Regions from separate parts of the Pseudoalteromonas sp. SWXJ133 genome, predicted to be linked through region 1. Evidence: predicted binding sites of a transcription regulator. Region 1 holds the regulator's gene; the other holds the start of a gene.
What was found. The regulator MetJ, encoded in region 1, represses methionine synthesis genes. The targets are predictions, from matches to a motif close to TAGACGTCTAGACGTCTA.
Positions count from the first base shown of each region.

Region 2: the regulator MetJ is predicted to act here: its motif matches at 6,075-6,092, upstream of I6F40_RS04615 (methylenetetrahydrofolate reductase).

Region 1 is NZ_JADYXJ010000019.1:12,035-23,186, reverse strand. It holds gene priA (primosomal protein N') at 1-1,755, opposite strand, end outside; gene rpmE (50S ribosomal protein L31) at 1,986-2,201, shown strand; gene I6F40_RS13730 (malic enzyme-like NAD(P)-binding protein) at 2,889-4,130, shown strand; gene metJ (met regulon transcriptional regulator MetJ) at 4,213-4,533, opposite strand; gene metB (cystathionine gamma-synthase) at 4,823-6,070, shown strand; gene metL (bifunctional aspartate kinase/homoserine dehydrogenase II) at 6,076-8,421, shown strand; gene I6F40_RS13710 (penicillin-binding protein 1A) at 8,486-10,978, opposite strand; gene I6F40_RS13705 (pilus assembly protein PilM) at 11,109-11,152, shown strand, end outside.
Region 2 is NZ_JADYXJ010000004.1:120,567-131,718, reverse strand. It holds partial or broken gene I6F40_RS04635 (transposase) at 518-616, shown strand; gene I6F40_RS04630 (transposase) at 1,163-2,137, shown strand; partial or broken gene I6F40_RS19880 (CPBP family intramembrane glutamic endopeptidase) at 2,348-2,668, opposite strand; gene I6F40_RS04625 (DUF3581 domain-containing protein) at 2,781-3,482, shown strand; gene I6F40_RS04620 (DEAD/DEAH box helicase) at 3,658-4,905, shown strand; gene I6F40_RS04615 (methylenetetrahydrofolate reductase) at 5,075-6,031, opposite strand; gene I6F40_RS04610 (M16 family metallopeptidase) at 6,291-9,173, shown strand; gene cysE (serine O-acetyltransferase) at 9,371-10,189, shown strand; gene I6F40_RS04600 (hypothetical protein) at 10,205-10,891, shown strand; gene xseA (exodeoxyribonuclease VII large subunit) at 10,924-11,152, opposite strand, start outside.

The sequences.
Region 1 (11,152 bases):
AGCACGCCCCGCTACTTGGGTGACTAATTGCGCTAAATGTTCTGTTGCTCTAAAGTCGCATGAGTATAAGCCGCTATCTACATCTAAAATTATAACAAGGCTCACATCTGCAAAGTGATGGCCTTTGGCAAGCATTTGTGTGCCCACTAAAATGCGTGCGCCCCCTAGGTTTATTTCATCAAGTGCTTTTTCAAGGCTACCTTTACGGCGAGTTGAATCGCGGTCTATACGAGTAACGGGTGTATCAGGGAACTCGGTCGATAAAAACTCTTCAATTTGCTCTGTGCCTTTACCGTTAGGAAATATTTGCGTACTTCCACAGTCAGGGCATTGGTGAGGGACAGGGTACTGGTCGCCACAGTGATGACAGATCATTTGCCCAATCGCTTTATGAAATGTAGCGCTGGTACTGCATCGTTTACACTCGCTCAACCAACCGCACTCATGGCAAATAAGGGTGGGTGAGAAACCTCGGCGATTTAAAAATACCATAACTTGTTTACCGCGATTTAAGTGCTGACGCATAGTAGCAAGGCTTGCATGTGCAATACCTGCTTGGTCGGGCTGACCTTTCATATCGAGTAACTTAAACTGGTTGTCAGTCGCTGTTTGTGCACGCTCGGTTAAACTTAATAGCTGGTATTTGTTATTAATTGCTTTGTGTAGTGTTTCAAGCGCGGGTGTGGCGCTGCCTAATATAAGCGGAATTTTATGCTGAAAAGCTCTGTAAGCGGCTAAATCACGAGCATGGTAACGAAGGGTATCTTGCTGTTTAAATGACGAGTCGTGTTCTTCATCAACAACAATCATACCGAGTTTTAAAAATGGCAGAAAAATACTCGAACGTGTGCCAATAACTATCGCACAACTGCCTTTTTCGCAAAAACGCCATGTTTGTAAACGTTCGTTGTCGGTAAGTGCTGAGTGCCAAAGCATAATGGGTGTATCAGGAAAGCGGCGGCGAAAACGGTTTACGGTTTGTGGTGTTAGGCCGATTTCGGGCACGAGTACGAGGGCTTGCTCGCCACGTTTGAGTACTTCTTCTAGGCACTGTAAATACACTTCGGTTTTACCGCTGCCCGTTACGCCTTCTAATAAGAAGCAGCTAAAGCCAGTACTTTGATTTATAGCTGTGCAAGCAACCGCTTGTTCTTTATTAAGCACTGGTTTACTACCAACGGTTGGAGCAACACTTTGCCATTGGTTATCGTGCTCAATAGTTTGTGTTATGAGTTCTTTATCTATTAGGCTATCTATTGTTTTTTTACTAAAGCCCAGTGCTTTTAACTCAGTTAATGATGACTTACCTGATTGCGATAACTGCTTTAATAGGTTGAGCTGTGTTTTAGCTTTTAATGACGGTACTTTTGCACCTTTTTCTGTCAGGGCAACCATATTAATACTGGTTTTATCAGGCGATTCACCTTGGCGAAGTGCGCTAGGTAGCGCTATATGAATAGTTTCGCCTAATGGATAGCAATAATAGCGGGCAGTAAAGCTAAGGAGTTCTAAATGCTGGGCACTTAAAATAGGGGCGTCGTCTATTACCTCTATAATATTTTTAATTTTATTTAAAGGGATGTCGGTACTGCTTTTAATACCCAAAACAACCGCTACTTTTTTTTGATTACCAAAAGGTACCAAAACCCGTATGCCAGGTAGTAAAGGAGTTGATAAGCCACTGAGCTGTTCTTCTATTTTATAATCAAAGGTGCGTGGAAGCGGAACTTTAATAGCAACTTCAACAAAACTCATAACAACTCAACCCGTAAAATTAATGCTGTAATGTACTAAAAATAACGCTAAAAACCTACTAGCAATAGCGCTTGAGACAGAGATTGTTCACTTTTTTGGCAAAAATATAAATAAATACTTGTGTGGGGGGAGGTTGTTGGATAAAATCCGCCACCAACAAATTTGTTTTAACGACGTATGGTGCCAAACTCCGGGTTTGGAGAGCGATGCGGCCTTAACTAGAGGTTCCTATGAAAGAAGGTATTCACCCTAAGTACGAAGTAATTTCTGCAACATGTTCATGTGGAAATAAATTCGAAACTAGCTCAACTCTTTGTAAAGACATTCACTTAGACGTATGTTCTGCGTGTCACCCGTTTTACACTGGTAAGCAAAAAGTTTTAGACACTGGCGGACGTGTTGATCGCTTCAACAAGCGCTTCGGTGCACTTGCCAGCAAGAAGTAATTATTGCTGTTTAGTTAAAAAAAGCACCTTAGGGTGCTTTTTTTGTGTCTAAAATTTGTTATTTATTATCTTAAACCAACCTACATAAATCTTTGAGCAATTTAACGAATTAAATTGCACTATAACGTCGTTAAAAATTTTTATTTAGAACAACTAGATACAAAAATTTTTGCCTAGTTCTAGCGTAATTTTCTTAACGTTAAATAGACCCCATATATAAGCAGATTGGTATTATTTCGTTGATTTTAACTATCCCCTCCTTTTGCATAACTATTTCCTATTCTTATTCTGAGTATGCATAATCCTTTACAGACAAATCGATAGATATTCTCTATATTTTAAATAGTACAATTTTTAACTAGGTTGATAAAAGTAGCTAACGTGGGCTTATCTGTTTTTAAAGTAGGGTAGTAGGCTGTTATTCTAAGTTTATGCTGTTACTTTAAGTATACATTTTATAAGATTTTGATAGGTATAAAAGCACCTTAAAACTTACTTTTTAGGTGAATTTTTATTTATTAAATGTCGATATAATCCTGCAAAGTTACTGAAAAACCTCTTAAAATTAAAGGATATAGCATATAACAGGATAGACCTGATATTGCTTGGAATTTAAAAATAATAAGGGTATCGTACCCCAAGACTCCATCTCTCACTTTAACTTAAATTGCAGGATACAATCGCGTTATGTCTGACTTTCGTGAACAAGCACTACATTACCACTCACATCCCGTACCAGGTAAAATTAGCATTGAGCTTACAAAACCAGCTGAAACGGCTCATGATCTTGCACTTGCGTATAGCCCAGGTGTTGCCGAACCTGTACGTGAAATAGCTGCAGATCCTGCAAATGCTTATAAATATACTGGTAAAGGTAACATGGTTGCGGTTATTACTAATGGTACTGCAATTCTAGGCCTTGGTAATTTAGGTCCTTTAGCGTCTAAGCCTGTAATGGAAGGTAAAGCGTTATTGTTTAAACGTTTTGCAGGGCTTGATTCTATCGATATTGAAGTTAAGCACAAAACAACAGAAGACTTTATTAATACGGTTGCCAATATTGCCGACACATTCGGTGGCATTAACCTTGAAGATATTAAAGCACCAGAGTGTTTTGAAATTGAAAAAGCATTAATAGAGCGTTGTAGCATTCCTGTTTTTCATGACGATCAACACGGTACTGCCATTGTAACGGCTGCTGGTATGTTAAATGCGCTAGAAGTACAAGGTAAGTCAATTGAAGATGCAATTATTGTATGTTTAGGTGCAGGCGCTGCCGCTGTTGCGTGTATGGAGCTGTTAATTAAGTGTGGCGCACTGCGTGAACACATTTATATGCTTGACCGCAAAGGTGTTATTCATACCCGCCGCGATGACTTAAATGAATACAAACAGCTTTTTGCTAATAATACCGATAAGCGTACATTGCAAGATGTAATTGCAGATGCAGATGTATTTGTGGGTGTTTCTGGCCCTAACTTATTAGCGGCTGAAGATTTAAAGCTAATGGCTGCAAAACCAGTTGTGTTTGCATGTTCAAACCCAGATCCTGAGATTGATCCTGCTCTTGCGCACGGCGCACGCAATGATTTAATCATGGCAACAGGGCGCTCTGATTACCCTAACCAAGTTAATAATGTTTTATGTTTCCCGTTTATTTTCCGTGGTGCGCTTGATGTACGTGCAAGCGCTATTAACGATGAAATGAAAATTGCTGCAGTAGATGCTATTCGAAGTATTGCCAAAGAGCCAGTACCTGCAGAAGTTTTAAAAGCCGCTGGTGTAGATAAACTAGAATTTGGTGCGCAGTATATTATTCCAAAACCAATGGATCCACGTTTACTGCCGCGTATAGCAAGAGCTGTTGCACTTGCTGCTATTGAGTCAGGTGTTGCACAAATTGAGCTACCTGAAAACTATATGCAGTAAATCTATATAGTAGAGCTATGCAATAAAATTTAGACATAAAAAAACCTCAGTAATTACTGAGGTTTTTTTATCTTTGTAATATTTATTCTTCGTTTAAAACGGGTACTTCTAGACCCATTTCTTGCATTATTTTTTTAACTTCTTCTGGCACTTTTTCGGCGTTATCTTTACGTAAGTCATCATCATTTGGTAAAGGTTGGCCAGTAAAAGCATGCAAAAATGCCTCACATAGCAATTCACTATTTGTAGCATGGCGAAGGTTATTGATTTGACGACGTGTACGTTCGTCAGTTAATACCTTTAATACATTTAGCGGGATCGAAACGGTGATCTTTTTAACTTGCTCTGATTTTTTACCGTGTTCTGCGTATGGGTGAATATACTCACCATTCCATTTAGCCATAAGATGTATCGTTGCCTCAGATTATTAATTTCTCACACGGTATAAAAAGCGTGTAAATATGCGTGAAATTCTATCGATTTAAAAAAGATAGTCAAATAATAGATACCGATCTATCTTAATAAGCCTATTGTAGGTGTAAAGATAAGCACACTTTTATGAGCTAAAATGTGTTATTCGCAGAGGCCTCTTCTACTTTTAGCCATCTAGAGCTTTAAAATACTTTGACTTATCAAAACGGATAACTTACTCTTTTAGACGTCTAAACATCCAAATTAATCAGGTGACGAATATGAGCGAAAAAAACAAAGCGACCATTGCTGTACGTAACGGCGTTGATGCTGATAAACATCATGGTGCGGTGGTACCGCCAATTTATTTATCGACTACTTATTCGTTTGCCGACTTTGATACTAAGCGTGAGTATGATTATGGTCGTAGCGGTAATCCTAATCGTGATATTTTAGCTGAGACGCTTGCTAAGCTTGAAGGTGGCGCTCGTGGCATAATTTCAGCTACAGGCATGGCTGCCGTGCATTTAGCTACTCAGCTACTTAATAGTGACGATACGTTAGTAATTCCGCATGATTGTTATGGTGGCAGCTATCGTTTATTTACATCTTTACAAAAACGCGGGCTACTAAAGCTCGAAATATTAGATTTAACAAAAGAAGAAAGCCTTCAACAAATTTTAGTAATTAAACCTAAGCTTATTTGGATAGAAACCCCAAGTAACCCAGTACTTCGTTTAACAGATATTAAAGCGGTTACCGATGTGGCTAAGCAATGCGGAGCTTTGGTTGCCGCAGATAACACGTTTTTGTCGCCGGCTTTACAAAACCCTATTAAATTTGGTGTAGATATTGTGGTGCATTCAACCACTAAATACATTAACGGACACTCAGATGTAGTAGGCGGCGCTGTTATTGCCGCAACACAAGAGTTAGGCGATGAGCTTGCTTGGTGGGCTAATAACATTGGTATTACGGGTGCGCCTTTTGATAGCTATTTAACGCTTCGTGGTTTACGTACTTTAAATGTGCGCCTAAGGCAGCATCAAGAAAATGCACTGGCAATAGCTAAGTACCTTGAAAGCTCTGAATATGTAAGCCAAGTTTACTACCCAGGTCTTGAGTCACATCCTCAACATGAGCTGGCTAAAGCACAGCAACTTGGTTTTGGTGGCATGGTTAGTTTTGATATTAAAGGCGATATAAACGACGCTGCGGCATTTTTAACTAGCCTTAAAACGTTTAGTTTAGCTGAGTCATTAGGTGGCGTAGAGAGCTTAATTTGTCACCCTGCAACTATGACGCACGCAGGTATGGAGGCAACAGCACGTTTAGAGGCGGGTGTGGGCGATACGCTTATTCGTATTTCGGTAGGTATTGAAGATATACACGATTTAGTCGCTGATTTTGAACGAGTGTTTGAACTTGTAAAACCAGGGAAAAATAAAAATGTTGGCCGTGTAGGCAAAGGAGCAGGCACTCCTGGTGGTAACGTTAAATTAAGTGCAGCCCGTCCGGCGCTTTGGTGATTAATATGGTCAATTGTGTACATAAATTTGGTGGTTCAAGCTTAAGCTCTAGTGAGCGCTATCAAAGCGTAGCTAAAATAATTATTGGGCATACTCAGACGGGCGACTGTGTTGTGGTGTCTGCTGCAGGTAAAACTACAGATACACTTGTGTCGTTGTGGCAAAGTTATCAGCAGCAAGACACGCAAGCTGTCGCTGATATTTTACTGCAGTTAAATAACCATCAAAGTGATTTAATAGAGCAGCTATTAGAAGCCGATTTAAAACGAAGTGCACTTAAAACACTAAGTATCGAACTTAGCTATATTGCAGAACTTGCTCAAGCTGAGCAGCTAAAAGAGGCTGCATTACTTGCACATGGCGAACTGTGGTCAGCACGTTTACTCGCTACTTATTTACAGCAGCTAAATATTGAGGCATGCGCTCAAGATGCTCGCACTCTTTTTACCTTAAATAATGGTGAATTAATGCATGCACAAAATACGCAGCAATGTGGGCAGTTAATTTTTCCTGATAAAATAAATGTTGTTACTGGGTTTATTGCCGCAGATATCAAAGGCGAGACTGTAACACTTGGCCGAAATGGGAGTGACTACAGTGCAACACTACTTGCAAATTATTGCAATGCTAAGCAAGTATGTATTTGGACTGATACACAGGGGGTGTATAGCACTGATCCTCGCAAGGTACAAAAAGCGATTAAATACGGCAAAATTTGCCGTGGGCAGGCTAATTTATTAGCTCGTTTGGGTAACCCTGTATTACATGCAAAAACACTATCGCCTCTTAAAAACACAGATATTAAGCTAGCTGTTCGCAGTAGTTTTGACGTACAAGCAAGTCCAACAGATATAGTAAAAGAAGGTTCAGCGAAGAAAAAGCGCTTTATAACCACGTTGCAAAATGTTGACCTATTAATGGTTGAAGGATTAAGTGAAGGTGAGGTTGCAAGTGTTAGTCAGCTTATTCAGCATAGCCTTCATCACTTTAACCATAATGGTGAAGTGTATTTAGTAGTACCTGCAGCACAAACTTATCTGGTTATTAATTATTTTGCGGGTAGGGCAAATATTAGCGAGTCAAATTTAAACGGTTGTGCAATTGTAGCGCCTGAGCAAGACGTTAATACATTAAGCTTACAAGCATTAGATTTATTAAAACTCCACAGCATAAAACCTCGTTTTGTCCATCAAGATACTGGCTATGCTTTATTGCTTACCGATCAATTTATAGATAGTGATATACAAAGTGACTTACACGATAAGCTAATTAATAAAGGCCAAGAAATCGCAATTATAGTTGCGGGGCTTGGTAACGTTGGCGACGTTTTCATTAAACAGTTATCGGCACAATTTGAGCGTTTATCGGATGACTTTAGTATTAAATTAGTCGGTCTAATTCGCTCTAAAAAAATGCTGTTTAATGCAAGTGGTATTAATACACAGCAATGGAAAACTCAATGGCAGCATGAGGCAAATAGCTATCAATCTGCAGATTTACTGAATGCTATAAATGAGCTCGATTACGAGCATAAAATTGTAATTGATATTACCGCAAGTGAACAATTTAGCTTGTTATATCCAGACTTTGTAGATAGAAACTGTCATTTGATTAGTGCTAATAAATACGCTGGAACAGCACCGACTACTTGGTATAAAGCACTTCGTAGTAATATTACAGAACGTAATTTACATTGGCGATATAACACCAGTGTAGGCGCTGGCTTACCTATTAACTTTGCTTTGGCTGATTTGCAAAATAGTGGCGATAAAATAACACGTATAGAAGGTGTTTTCTCAGGCACGCTTTCGTGGCTATGCAGTAAATATGATGGAACAAGGCCATTTTCTGAGTTGCTACTGGAAGCTCAGAAAATGGGATTCACAGAGCCAGACCCTCGCGAAGATTTATCTGGGCGAGATATGCAGCGTAAGCTACTTATTTTAGCCCGAGAGCTAGGTGTTGAGCTTGAACTTGACGATATTAGCTTATCGGCATTGATGCCAGATGAGCTTGCGCTGGGAAGTTGGGATGACTTTTTAAATAAAAAAGCACAGCTAGACGCGTTCATCGAAGAGCATGCAGTGACAGCAAAGTCTAAAAATTCAGTACTTAGATATACGGGCTTGTTAGAAATCACACAAGGTGAAGTAATTGCTAAAGTGGGAATAGCGTATGTGCCTAATGGCGATGCGTTAGCAAACCTTACACCTGGCGATAATATTTTTGTAATTAATAGCAAATGGTATAGCGATAATGCATTAGTGATTCAAGGACCTGGGGCGGGTAGGGAAGTGACCGCTGCGGGTGTGCACTCTGATTTATATTGGCTTGTTCAAAACTTAAAATAAACCTTTGGTTTAAACAAAAACGGCAGCTTAAATAAGCTGCCGTTTTTGTATTACATACATATTACTAAAATAGCTCTTCTTCTGTTTTAGTGTCTTCTTCAAATATATCGCTAGGCTGAGATAGCACATACTTTGTAGGTGCGGTGCCTTTTTCAAAATATTCAAATCGACTCGTGTAGTCATTTTTATGGCTTAATAAACCAGTAGCTAAATCAATACGAATAGAAACAAGTCCCTCAGGCGGCTCAATTGGGGCTTCAGGCTTGCCTTCAAGTGCTGCTTTCATAAATTCAACCCATGCTGGCTGCGCGGTTTTAGCGCCAGATTCCGCACCTGATATTTGACTGCTATCTAGGTTGTTATTATATGTAGAGCGACCAAGAGCGTTGCCCGGATTATCAAAGCCAACCCAAACTGAGGTCATCACATTACTATTAAAACCGCTAAACCAGGTATCTACTGAGTCATTAGTTGTGCCTGTTTTACCCGAAATATCGCGACGATCTAGCGCTTGTGCTCGCCAAGCGGTTCCACTCCAACCTGTTTTATGAGCCCAGCTACCACCCCCCCAGATTGCACTATTCATAGCATCAGCAATTAAAAATGCATTTTGCTTAGAAATAATTCTTGGCGCACATTTTTTCGTTTGCTCCATTTCATCATCACTATTATGCATTGAGAGTGCATTATGTGTTGGCAAAGGCTCTTCGTCACAGGCAAGAGCAGGGTTTGCTTTAAACAATACATTGCCGTAAGCGTCTTGAATTTCTGAGATAAAGTAAGGTTCAATTAAATGACCGCCATTGGCAAATGTACTCATGCCTCTTGCAAGTTCAAGAGGAGTAATGGAAGCACTACCAAGTGCTAATGATTCACTGCGATTAATGTCAGCGTCTTTAAAACCAAATTTTAGTAAGTGATCAGCTGTACGTTGCAATCCAACACCACGTAGTAAGCGCACCGAAATAACGTTTTTAGACTGTGCTAAAGCACGGCGAATTCGAATAGGACCGTTGTAAACAGCAGGGCTGTTTTTAGGACGCCATGCTACGCCTTGGCTCTTATCCCATTGGTTTATAGGTGCATCATTTAATATAGACGCAAGCGTGTAACCTTTTTCAAGTGCTGCCGAATATATAAAAGGTTTTATATTAGAACCCACTTGACGCTTAGCTTGTATCGCTCGGTTGTATTGACTTTGCTCAAAGCTGTAACCCCCTACAATAGCTTTTATTCTACCGTCTTGTGGATCGAGGGATACAATAGCGCTTGATGCTTCTGGTATTTGGCTTAATAAGTAGCTGTTATCTTCGTTTTGACGTACCCATATTTGCATACCTGGCGTTAAAATATCAGTAGCTGCTTTTGGAGCAAAGCTTTGGCGGTAGCGAGTAATATACTTACGCGCCCATTTTAAACTATCCCAACTGAGAGTTGTTTGCTCACCGTTTTTAAGTAGTACTGTAGCTGTTTTATTATTAACACTGAGTACTGCTGCAACTTTTAAAGTGCCTAACTCATTTACGCTCTGTAATTTATTGAGTATTTGTTGCTCAGTTAAAGCTGGTTGTGTTTCAGGATTCCATAAAACATCAGTTGGACCTCTAAAACCATGACGCATATCGTAACTGTGTAAGTTATTTACAAGTGCGTTTTGCGCTGCTTTTTGAACCTTTGACTCTACTGAGGTAAAAATTTTAAAACCAGAGTTGTAAGCTTTATCTACCCCATACCGCGAAACCATTTCGGCACGCACCATTTCAGAGATATACGGTGCGTATAAGTTTATTTCTGCACCGTGAAAATAAGCTGTAATAGGTTGGCTAGTTGCTTCGTTATATTGCTCTTGTGTTATATAGTCTTCGGTCAGTAAGCGGCCTAAAACTACATTTCGGCGTGCTTTTGCACGCGTTGGGTTACGAATTGGGTTTAAAGCTGAAGGTGCTTTAGGTAAACCTGCAATCATCGCCATTTGTGCAAGTGTTAAATCTTTTAGCTCTTTACCGTAATAAACTTGCGCTGCTGCACCAATACCGAAAGCACGATTACCTAATTCTATTTTATTAAGATAAAGCTCTAAAATTTCGTCTTTTGTTAACACTCCTTCAATATGAAGCGCTATAAATATTTCTTTAACTTTACGAATATATGCTTTTTCGCGTGTCAAAAAGAAATTACGAGCGAGCTGCATAGTAATAGTACTTGCGCCTTGCTTTTTCTCGCCGGTAGATATTAGAACAAGGGCTGAGCGTACAATACCTATAGGATCTATGCCAATATGATCGTAAAATCGATTATCTTCCGTCGCTAAAAATGCATTGATGAGCATTTGAGGAATTTCATCAATAGTCACTGGAATACGGCGTTTTTCACCGAATTGATTGATCAAAAGCCCATCTTTAGTAAATACTTGCATAGGGGTTTGTAATTGCACGTCTTTTAAAACTTGCACACTGGGGATATCAGGTTTAACGTAATAATAAAGACTGACCAAAGTAATCAGACCAATTAACACACAAATGATAAAAAATTGTAAAGTTCGTTTTAATAAAATCACTTATATTTCCCTAAATGGACTCCCAATTGCGAGTTTTGACTGCTAGTATATATTGATTAAAAAATGAATAATATTTTTTCATATAAAAATTATAACTTGTTTATTATTAAAACAAAGGCCATGTTGAAACATGCTAAGTCAACTATTTCAAAAACCGTCCCCAATGATGGTAGG
Region 2 (11,152 bases), on a different contig from region 1:
GACACCCACTCTAAATTTTAGAAATTAACAAGACACCCACTCTAAATTTTGCACTTTGTGAAACTAAGTACTAGGCTTTTTTTAGTGCAAAAAAAGCAGGGTGTCTTATGGCAATCGCAAGAAAGCGTCAAGTAAGTTTGGTTGATACAAAGTACTACCACTGTATATCACGTTGCGTACGCCGTGCTTTTTTGGAAATTAACAAGACACCCACTCTAAATTTTAGAAATTAACAAGACACCCACTCTAAATTTTGCACTTTGTGAAACTAAGTACTAGGCTTTTTTTAGTGCAAAAAAAGCAGGGTGTCTTATGGCAATCGCAAGAAAGCGTCAAGTAAGTTTGGTTGATACAAAGTACTACCACTGTATATCACGTTGCGTACGCCGTGCTTTTTTGGAAATTAACAAGACACCCACTCTAAATTTTAGAAATTAACAAGACACCCACTCTAAATTTTGCACTTTGTGAAACTAAGTACTAGGCTTTTTTTAGTGCAAAAAAAGCAGGGTGTCTTATGGCAATCGCAAGAAAGCGTCAAGTAAGTTTGGTTGATACAAAGTACTACCACTGTATATCACGTTGCGTACGCCGTGCTTTTTTGTGCGGTGAAGACCACTTAGCAATAAACTAGACATATATGGACGCTCCCTTGAAGTCAAGACGAGCTAATGTATAAACATCAAAATTGATGCCTTTATTTTATTATCATGTATTTCATATCACAGTAATGATGCGTCACAAGCTTGCTGAAAAGCAAAGGTACTGACATATATTCGAGCTATGGTGTCATGGTTATCATGCGCCATGCTCCTAATGAGCTTCGTACCAAGGGACCTAAAAAATATTCACCCAAGCGAGATTAAATCTCGTGTCTTTATCTGGTTAACCTTGGTTAGCGTGCGCTTTTTGTTTCATTATAAGTGAAGTACATACAGGATAAGCGTATGTTACGACTTAAGTGCCCAAACACCCACTCAGGTTTTAAAACCTATGTCATAACCAGGCTGTCTTAAGTCGTAAACTCGGGTGTGATTGGTGTGTAAAATACGCATAATTAAGAATTCTCCTGTGTAAATTAACAAGACACCCACTCTAAATTTTGCACTTTGTGAAACTAAGTACTAGGCTTTTTTTAGTGCAAAAAAAAGCAGGGTGTCTTATGGCAATCGCAAGAAAGCGTCAAGTAAGTTTGGTTGATACAAAGTACTACCACTGTATATCACGTTGCGTACGCCGTGCTTTTTTGTGCGGTGAAGACCATTTTACTGGTCAATCTTACGAGCACCGCAGAGGGTGGGTTGAAGACAAACTACTTGAGTTAGCTAAGATATTTTGTATTGACGTCTGTGCTTATGCTGTTATGAGTAACCACACCCATTTAGTCCTGTATGTTGATGATAAAAAAGCGAATCGGCTGAATGATAAAGCGATTGTTATTCGCTGGCACAAGCTGTGCAAAGGCACCGTACTTACGCAAAAGTACATACAAGGTGAAAAGCTAAGTAAAGCTGAACTTATCTTTTTTAATCAAACGGTAAAGGAATATCGAGAGCGCTTATCAAGTATTAGTTGGTTTATGCGGGTGTTAAATGAAGACATTGCGCGCAGGGAAAATAAAGAAGATAACTGCACTGGCAGGTTTTGGGAGGGACGATTTAGTTCACAAGCATTATTAGATGAAGCCGCATTGGCGGCCTGCATGGCGTATGTAGACTTAAACCCCATCAGAGCCAAAATGGCTAATACCCCAGAAGAATCAGAGCATACTAGCATCAAACAACGCATAACATATGCAAAGGATGGCAAACAACCAAAACAACTGCAGCGCTTTGCAGGCATGCCACGTCAAATAATGCCAAAAGGGCTACCCTTTGAGCTTAAATCGTACCTTGAACTTGTTGAGCTAACAGGACGTTGTATACGGGAAGATAAGCGAGGGTATATTGAGAGTACACACTTGCCTTTACTCGAAAGGGTGAATATATCTCCAGAAAACTGGTTAAAGCTTACAACCCAATTTACGCGCGTATTTCATGGCGCAGTGGGCAGGCCAGCCTCACAAGAAGGTTATTGTGAAAACTTAAACCGAAAGCGGCGAGCGAATATCAGTAACTGCGAAAAGCTACTGGCATAAAACTTAAACTACTCAGTAAAACTATTCAGTAATAAATCACAACTGCACCATGCAGCCATTTTCATGCGTGTAACTTAGGTTTAAGAGTGATAATGGATTATTTTATGGGTGAAATAAAAATAACCCAATAGTAAAAGATAAATTTTTAGCTGAAAAAGTAAATTTAATAGCACAGTTTTATTTGTTCAATTAGAGTGGCTGTCTAATTTAGTTTTTTGTAATACGCTCGTTTATAACAATGGGGAGGTTATTAAAACCAGGCACCCAATGAAGTGCTAATGCCAATGAGGTAATTATAAAAACAGCACTTAAAATGGTGCGTATTATTGCCCGCTTTGTATGCAGCGCACAGTAGTATAAAACAACGTAAAGCCCGGTTAACAGCAGGGCATATAAATTTATATAACCTTGAAAATATGCACTTACAACACTTAAAGCTAGTAAGTAGTGCCAAAGGGGTTGCCGCATTATTGATATTTTGCAGTACGGAAAAACACATATAATTGATAGCGCTAATAAATAAAAGGTCATTGTTTTTTATTGCTCTGTTTTATTTAGCAACTAATCTAACAGATTCGACCTCTCAGTATTTTTTTTCTGGTAATATAGATAGGTTATAAGCAGTTTAAGCAGTGAACAAACTATGTTAAGTCCTTTTTTTCAGCAGCATGCTGATTATGTTTCTATCTCTCGTGAGCAAGGTTGTCGATTCGCTAAATGCGTTGCTGACGATTACAATCCACTTCACGACAAAGATGCCAAAAAGTTTTGCGCGCCAGGAGACTTACTTTTTTCATTGGTACTAGACCGCTACGGTATTAGTGAACAAATGGAATTTACTTTTGCCGGTATGGTTGATGAAAACACCAAACTTAACTTCCCTGAAGGGGCTGATGAGTTTGATGTAACCAATGGCGAAAAAGTTATTTTAAAGGTAAAGCGCAGCGGTAAAACCAGCCAATGCCCAGCACTAACTAATAGTCTTATAAAAAATTATGTTGAGTTTTCTGGTACTACTTTTCCGCATGTAATTATTCCATTAATGGGCAAGCAAGAGGTAATGATAAACCCTGCTCGTCCGATGGTAATTTACGAATCAATGCTTATCAATCTTGATAATCTTGATATTACAGAACCAGAACTTGAGTTTGCAGAGCCTAGTTTTGAGTATGCCGGTAAGCGCGGGAAAATTACACTACGTTTTAACCTGTTAGAAAACGGCGTTAAAGTGGGTAGTGGTGAAAAGCATATGGTAGTTTCGGGTATACGCGAATACTGCCAAGCAACAGTTGACGATTTAATAGCGTTTTACAACGAGCGTAAAGCGACACTAAAGCCAGCTTAAAGCTACAGCAAACTATAAAAGGCGCTAAATACAGCTGTTATTTAGCGCCTTTTTTATCGGTTTTAAGAGTACAGCTAGATTAGCCGAGGGATTGGATACTTTTCTGGATTGGTTAATTTACGCAGTACAGTAATATGCGTACAATAGCGCTCTTTGTTATTTTAAAGCTAAGCCTATGTCTGCCACTACGTTCTCATCACTTAATCTCGACCCGTTATTATTAACTGCGATTGAGCAAAATAATTACACTCAACCTACCGCAATTCAGATTAAAACCATTCCGCCTATTTTAGCCGGAAGTGATGTAATGGGCAGTGCACAAACAGGCACAGGTAAAACAGCTGCTTTTGTTTTACCGCTGTTACATAAGCTTTTAAATACACCTAAAAAAGATGAACCAGGCATTGCTCGTGTTGTAATTTTAACGCCAACACGAGAACTGGCTCAGCAAGTATTTGCAAGCTTTGAAAAGTACGCACAAGGCACCAATATAAATGGTGCTTTAGCTTATGGGGGCGCAAGTATTGGCCCACAAATAAAAGCCCTTAGAACGGCTCAAGTTATTGTGGCAACGCCTGGGCGTTTACTCGATCATATAGTTAAAGGCAGTGTGGTACTTTCAAGCGTAGATTCGTTAGTGTTTGATGAAGCCGACCGCATGCTTGATATGGGCTTTATTGACGAAATAAGACGCATATTGCGCCATATTCCTGGCGATCGCCAAACCTTACTATTTTCAGCTACGTTTGATGACAGTGTGTTTGAGCTCAGTAAAAAGTTACTAAAAAATCCAGAGCTAATTGAAGTTGATAAACGTAACTCAGCAGCCGTTGAAGTAGAACAAATTATTTATTCGGTAGATGAGGACCGCAAACGCGAGCTTGTTTCGCACATGATAGGCATGAAAAACTGGCGCCAAGTGCTTATTTTTACTCGCACAAAACAAATGGCTGATCAGCTCGCTAAAGAAATGTGTAAAGACGGTTTAAAAACCGAATCAATCCATGGCGACAAATCGCAAGGCGCACGCGACCGTGCTCTGCAAAACTTCAAAGAAGGTATTACACGCGTACTTGTTGCAACCGATGTAGCTGCGCGTGGTTTAGATATTTCTACACTTAGATACGTAATTAACTTTGAACTACCGTACATTGCTGAGGATTACGTCCACCGTATTGGCCGTACAGGTCGTGCTGGTGAGCAAGGGCTCGCTATGTCGCTGGTAAGCCTTGACGAGCAATGGCTGCTTGAAGAAATAGAAGTACTACTCGATACGCGCTTAACACCGCAATGGTTAGAAGGCTACGAGCCTGATCCGAATAAAAAGCCAAAAGATAATCGTAAAAACACCAATAAGTCGCGAAAAGATCGCGATAAAAAGCGCATCACTGGTAAAAGAGAGCCAAGCAGACGCCGTAAGTAAAAGACGTTTGTAAGTTGAGTTTTTATCTTGGGCAATACATGTATTTTAAGTGCTAAATTATATTTAATCAGACCCAATAAGCGCATTGAATTAAATGTTATTCATAAAAAAGCAAGCCATTAGGCTTGCCAAGAAGGGTGTGAATTTGTTTTAGCCTTGGCTTTAAGCCCTAAGCTATTAGCTTTTCGGCTAGGTTTAATTCCATTGTTGCCTTTAATAAACGATATAAGTTAATTGACGCGTCAATTTCTTCTTTACGGTTTGTTAAGCTTTCAATATTTAATCCCAGCGGTACATCTAAATGCGCACAGCTTTTTATTATTAAGTCGAGGTTTTCGCGGCAAATACGCACTGATTCGCTTAGAGTATTGTCTGCATCAAGCATGCGCCATTTTGTAGCTTCTGGCACTGAAATACCCAACCATTGCATAAAGTCTAAGGTTTTTTCGCCGCCGCACGGGGTAAACGTTAATATAATACGTTGAGGTGTAATACCTTGTGCTTTACATGTACGCGCGTAGCTAGTAATTAGCTCTATAGTCGCTTGTGCGTCGTAAACAGCTTGCGATATAAAAAACTGACAACCTTGTGCCGTTTTTTTTATTAATCGTTCATGCTCATTTCGTTTGCTTGAATGGCGCTCAGCAATAGTAACGCCACCTAAAAAGAAATCATCTGATTGCTCAGCCAATGCTTTATATGCATCTGGCAGGCTTAGCTTAATATCGCCTACCGATGACGGGCTACCTACTAAAACTACATTTTGTAAATCGTAGTCGTTTTTAGTTTCACTTAACCAATCTTTAAATTCACCTACGCCACGCTGCGCCACACTTTTATAAGTAATTACATCTTGTGCAGATAAATTACGAATTAAATGGCTGTATTCACGCGGATCAACGGTTTGTTTAAACGCAAATGGGCGCGCTTGGTTTGTACGGCTGCTTTCGTCTTGAATGTCGTAAATTATTACGCCGTCGTATTCAATTTCGTGTAAGCGAGCTAATAGCTTTTCTGCAATGGTTTTTAATTGCGCTTTATCGGTGCCAATTTTAGGCGGCGTAGTACCAATAAGATAAACACCTTGTTTGGTGTCCTCTATTTTCTCTTTTAATGATAAAGCCATAATCCTCATTCCAGCCAAGTGCGTGTTGATGGATTTAATATAGCAGCCATTTAGACGTCTAGATAGATTTATTTAATGAAAGTTTTTCAACTTAGATGAAGAATATTCATACTGATAATTTAATAAACGGGCTGATTGACACAGTTGTTTACATAAAAAATGGGCTAAAGCTCTTATATTTACTCGCTTTAAGGCATAATCGAGAGTGAGTTAGTATTAAATTTGACAATAAATTTGCTCAATTTAAAAAGGGACAACAATGAAATTTAAATTATTAGCAACCAGCTTAGCGGTATCGCTGGCGTTAACCGGTTGCGCCATGCAGCAAAACCAAAGCACGCAAACAACAGCACAACAAGAACAAGTAAATAAAGCTGATGATCGTGTTTTTTCACAAGATTACTTAATTGAAGAACTAGAAAACGGCTTACGCGTAATGGTTGTTAAAACCGATTACCCCGATGTCGTGTCGCTGCAAATTCCGGTATCGGTTGGATCGCGTAACGAAGTTGAAGAGGGCAAAACAGGTTTTGCTCACTTTTTTGAACACATGATGTTTAAAGGCTCACAAAAATACCCTGAAGATGTGTATTCAGACATATTAAAAAATTCAGGTGTTGATAACCGCGCGTACACAACAAACGATTACACCAACTACTATTTAAACTTTTCAAAGCAGCATCTTGATAAAGTACTTGAGCTTGAAGCTGATATTTTTCAAAACTTAACCTACACCGAAGAGCAATTTAGAACCGAAGCACAAACGGTAAAAGGTGAGTACTTAAAAAACAACGCGAGCCCAGTTCGTAAATTATTAAGCGCTGTACGCGAAGAAGCGTTTGATAAGCACACGTATAAACACACCACTATGGGCTTTTTTAAAGACATAGAAGCGATGCCCGATCAAATGGCGTACGGTAAAGAGTTTTTTGCTAAATTTTATAAGCCTGAGTATGTATCGATTGTAATTGTGGGCGATGTAGAGCCAGAAGAAACAATGGCTATGGTTAAAAAGCATTGGGGCAGCTGGAAAAAAGGTAACTACGTTGCTGACATTAAGGCAGAGCCTGTGCAACAAGCACCAAAATATTTGCACCAGCAAGATGAAGCGCTACCAGGGCATTGGTTGCTTGTATCGTACAAAGGCGCTGCGTGGGAGCCTGCTAAAAAAGACAGGGCAGCACTTGATTTAATCTCACAGCTTTATTTTTCAAATAATTCAGATTTATATCAAGAGCTAGTGGTCGACAAACAAATTGCCAGCCAAATGTTTACCTATAACCCAGAGACTAAAGATCCGGGTTTATTACACGTATTTGTTAAAGTAGAAAACGCAGACGATTTAGCCACTGCGCGCGATGCCATTAACCGCACTTATGCAAAAGCACGCACAGAGCTTGTTGATGAGCAAAAGCTGAGTGATTTAAAATCAAACCTTAAATACAGCTTTATTAATGGTCTTGATTCATCGCAAGCGATTGCATCAACCCTTGCCAGTTACATGCATTTTGAGCGCGATCCTGAGGTTATAAACCAGCTGTATAAATCGGCAGATAACATTACCAGCGCAGATATTAAAGCCGTTGCTAATAAATACTTTACTGATAACGCCCGTACCACATTAACGATGTCGGCACTTGATAAAGCCCCAGGGTTTGAGCAAGAAGTTGATTTAAATGCGCTTACTGCAAAGCTTGAACAAGCACCAGCGACACCTGTATTTAAAGTGCTTGATAAAACCAATAGCTCGCCATTAATTGATGTTAACTTTTTATTCAATACCGGTGCGGCTGCCGACCCTCAAGGTAAAAAAGGCGTTGCTGCGTTAACTGCGGCTATGCTTGCACAAGGCGGTTCGCAGGCGACAAGCTATAAAGATATTCAAAAAGCACTTTATCCGCTAGCGGGTAGCTTTGGTTATCAAATAGATAAAGAAATGCTGTCGTTCCAAGGGCGTATTCATAAAGATAATGCGGTGCAGTGGTATGCACTTGTGAGCGATCAATTACTAAACCCAGGCTTTAGAGACGATGACTTTAAACGCCTCAAAAAAGAAATGATCGACGGTATTAAGTCAGGTTTGAAAGCATCTAACGATGAAGAGCTAGGTAAAGAAGTTCTATACAGTGCGCTTTACAAAAATCACCCTTACGAAAGCTACAACTATGGTGATATTTCGGATTTAGAAGCGCTGACCCTTGATGATATTAAAGCGTTTTATAACAGCGAGCTTACGCAATCTAAACTCACGGTTGGCTTAATTGGGGCTGTGCCTGCAAAACTTAAAGCTAAAATGATGAGCGATTTTGCAACGCTACCAAAAGGTGATCAAAGCCGTTTAAGTATTCCTGATGCACCAGTGCTTAAAGGTCATCATGCAACGATTGTAGAAAAATCGGCACAATCGACTGCGGTATCGTTTGGTTTTCCTATTGATACAATAAGAAGTAGCGAAGACTGGACAGCCCTTTGGCTTGTGCGTTCGTACTTCGGTGAGCACCGTAGTTCTAACAGCTTTTTATATGAGCGCATTCGTGAAACTCGCGGGATGAACTATGGCGATTACGCATACATTGAATACTTTCCACGTGGTATGTTTCAAACCAAGCCTGATGCAAACCTAGGGCGCTCTGAGCAAATATTTCAAGTGTGGTTACGCCCACTTCGCTCTAATAACGATGCGCACTTTGCAACACGTACCGCCTTGTTTGAGCTAGATAAGCTAATTAAAAATGGTATAAGCGAAGATGACTTTGAAGCAACGCGTAACTTTTTAATTAACTTTGTGCCGCAAATGGTTGCAAGTCAAAACCGCCAATTAGGTTACGCACTTGATAGCGAATTTTACAACACAGATAGCTTTGTAAGTTACGTAACTAACAAACTTAAAACGCTAAGCGTTGCTGATGTAAATCGCGTTATTAAAGAAAACTTACAAACAGACAATGTTCAATATGTGTTTATAACCGCAGACGGCGCTGATATGCAAAAACGTTTAGCGCCTGAGCAAACATCGCCAATGGTTTACAACACTAATAAACCTGCTGAGTTGGTTGCTGAGGATAAAGTGATTGCTGATTATAAATTAGCAATTCCTGCAAAAAATATTGAAGTGATGAAAGTCGATAAAGTATTTCAATAATTTAAGTGGTTTTTAAGCGTTAAAATAATGCTTCGGTGCTATAAGCACCGAGGCATTTTTATTATTTAATAATGAAACTTAATAAACAGTTATACCTAATAACCAGAACAAATAACTAAGGGATTAACACCTTAGTGGTTAAATCCGTTAGACTTGGGAAAAGGCTATTTTATATCAACTTAAGGCAGTGCAGTATTATGCGTCATGCAATTTGGCAACAGCTTCGCGACGAAGCTAACGATGTAGTAAAACGTGAACCATTATTAGCAAGTCATGTTTATTCATGCATTTTGAATCATGATTGTTTAGGTTCGGCATTGAGCTTTATTGTTGCTAATAAGTTGGCTGATGCGGTGGTATCTGCATTCACTATCCGCGAATTGTTCGACCAAGCATTTGTAAAATGTGACCGTATGCTCTCGTTTGTTGCTGAGGATATTAAAGCGGTAAAAGACCGCGACCCTGCATCAGAAACCTATCTTACGGTTATATTAAATCTAAAAGGTTTTCATGCTATTCAGGCGCACCGTTTGGCTAATTGCTTGTGGCAACAAAACCGCAAAGAGCTAGCGCGCTTTATTCAAAGCCGTAACTCTGAAGTGTTTGGGGTCGATATTCACCCAGCATGTAAAGTAGGTAAAGGCATTATGTTTGACCACGCAACTGGTATTGTTATTGGTGAAACAGCAGTAATTGAAGATAACGTATCAATTTTGCAATCTGTAACGCTTGGCGGTACGGGTAATGAGCAGGGCGATCGTCATCCTAAAATTAGAGCGGGCGTGTTAATTGGCGCCGGCGCTAAAGTACTTGGTAATATTGAAGTAGGTGAGGGCGCACGAATTGGTGCAGGCTCTGTTGTACTTAGCAATGTTCCACCACATACAACCGCTGTTGGCGTACCAGCTAAAATTATTGGTCGACCGGATTGTGAGTGTCCGGCACAAAGTATGAACCAAAACTTTTTGACTCAACAAGAGCCAGAAAACGCATCGCATACTAGCGCAATGCTGTAGCCTTAGGTAAAAATAATGTCTAATAAAAGTAACTCACTTTCAATGTTGCTAAGTTTTATTGCTGGTGTGGGGTTGGCTAGTAGTTACTTTTTGTTTTTTAATAAAATATCTAATGACGCATATCCTCAGTCAGAAAATACGCGTCAGAATGTTACTATTAAAGTCAGTAGCAATAATAAACTTAGTAGTCATGATGTTAGCAATGACTCAAACCTAAATAGCGCTTTAATTACGGCCAACCAAAATGCTACACGGCAATTTGTTGAACAAGAGTATACTCAGCAAATAAGTACGCTTACCGACGAACTTGCCGTTAAAACCAAGGAACTAAAGCGTGCCGAACAACAATTAAAGTCAACTCAGTTAGCGCAATTAGATGATGTTGATTTTTCTAAGCAACTTGATGAAAAATTTGATAATGAAAGTGAAAATACTCAGTGGAGTTATGAAATAGAAACGGCGCTTACCGATTTTTTAATTACCAGCAACTTGAGTAACTCAGCACAGTTAAGTGATTTGGAGTGCAAGCAAACACTGTGTAAATTTGTGATTGTTGCTGAGCAAAGTAATGAGCAAGGACATGCGCAGTGGCGTGAGCTTAACGATAAGCTAACAGCAATGCCCTGGTGGCAGCAATTTAAGCTAACTACATCAAGCTCTAACGACGAGAAAATAGAGTTTGTAGTAAGTATCAAAGAATAAGTATACGCACTTTATAATGTTTTTTAACAGCCTTAGCTATGTACTTGTGAGTGCACCACGCCGTCAACAAATTCTGTAATTAGCGTGTCGCCAGCTTTTACATCTCCTACCGATTTAACCACTTTGTTTTTCTCATTTTTTGTAATGCTGTAACCACGTGCTAATACGTTGAGTGGGCTTACTGAGTCTAATCTACTCGCTTGTAACGCCAAATTATTATTAGCTTGTTGCAATTGATGTTGTATAGCCTGATTAAGCCTT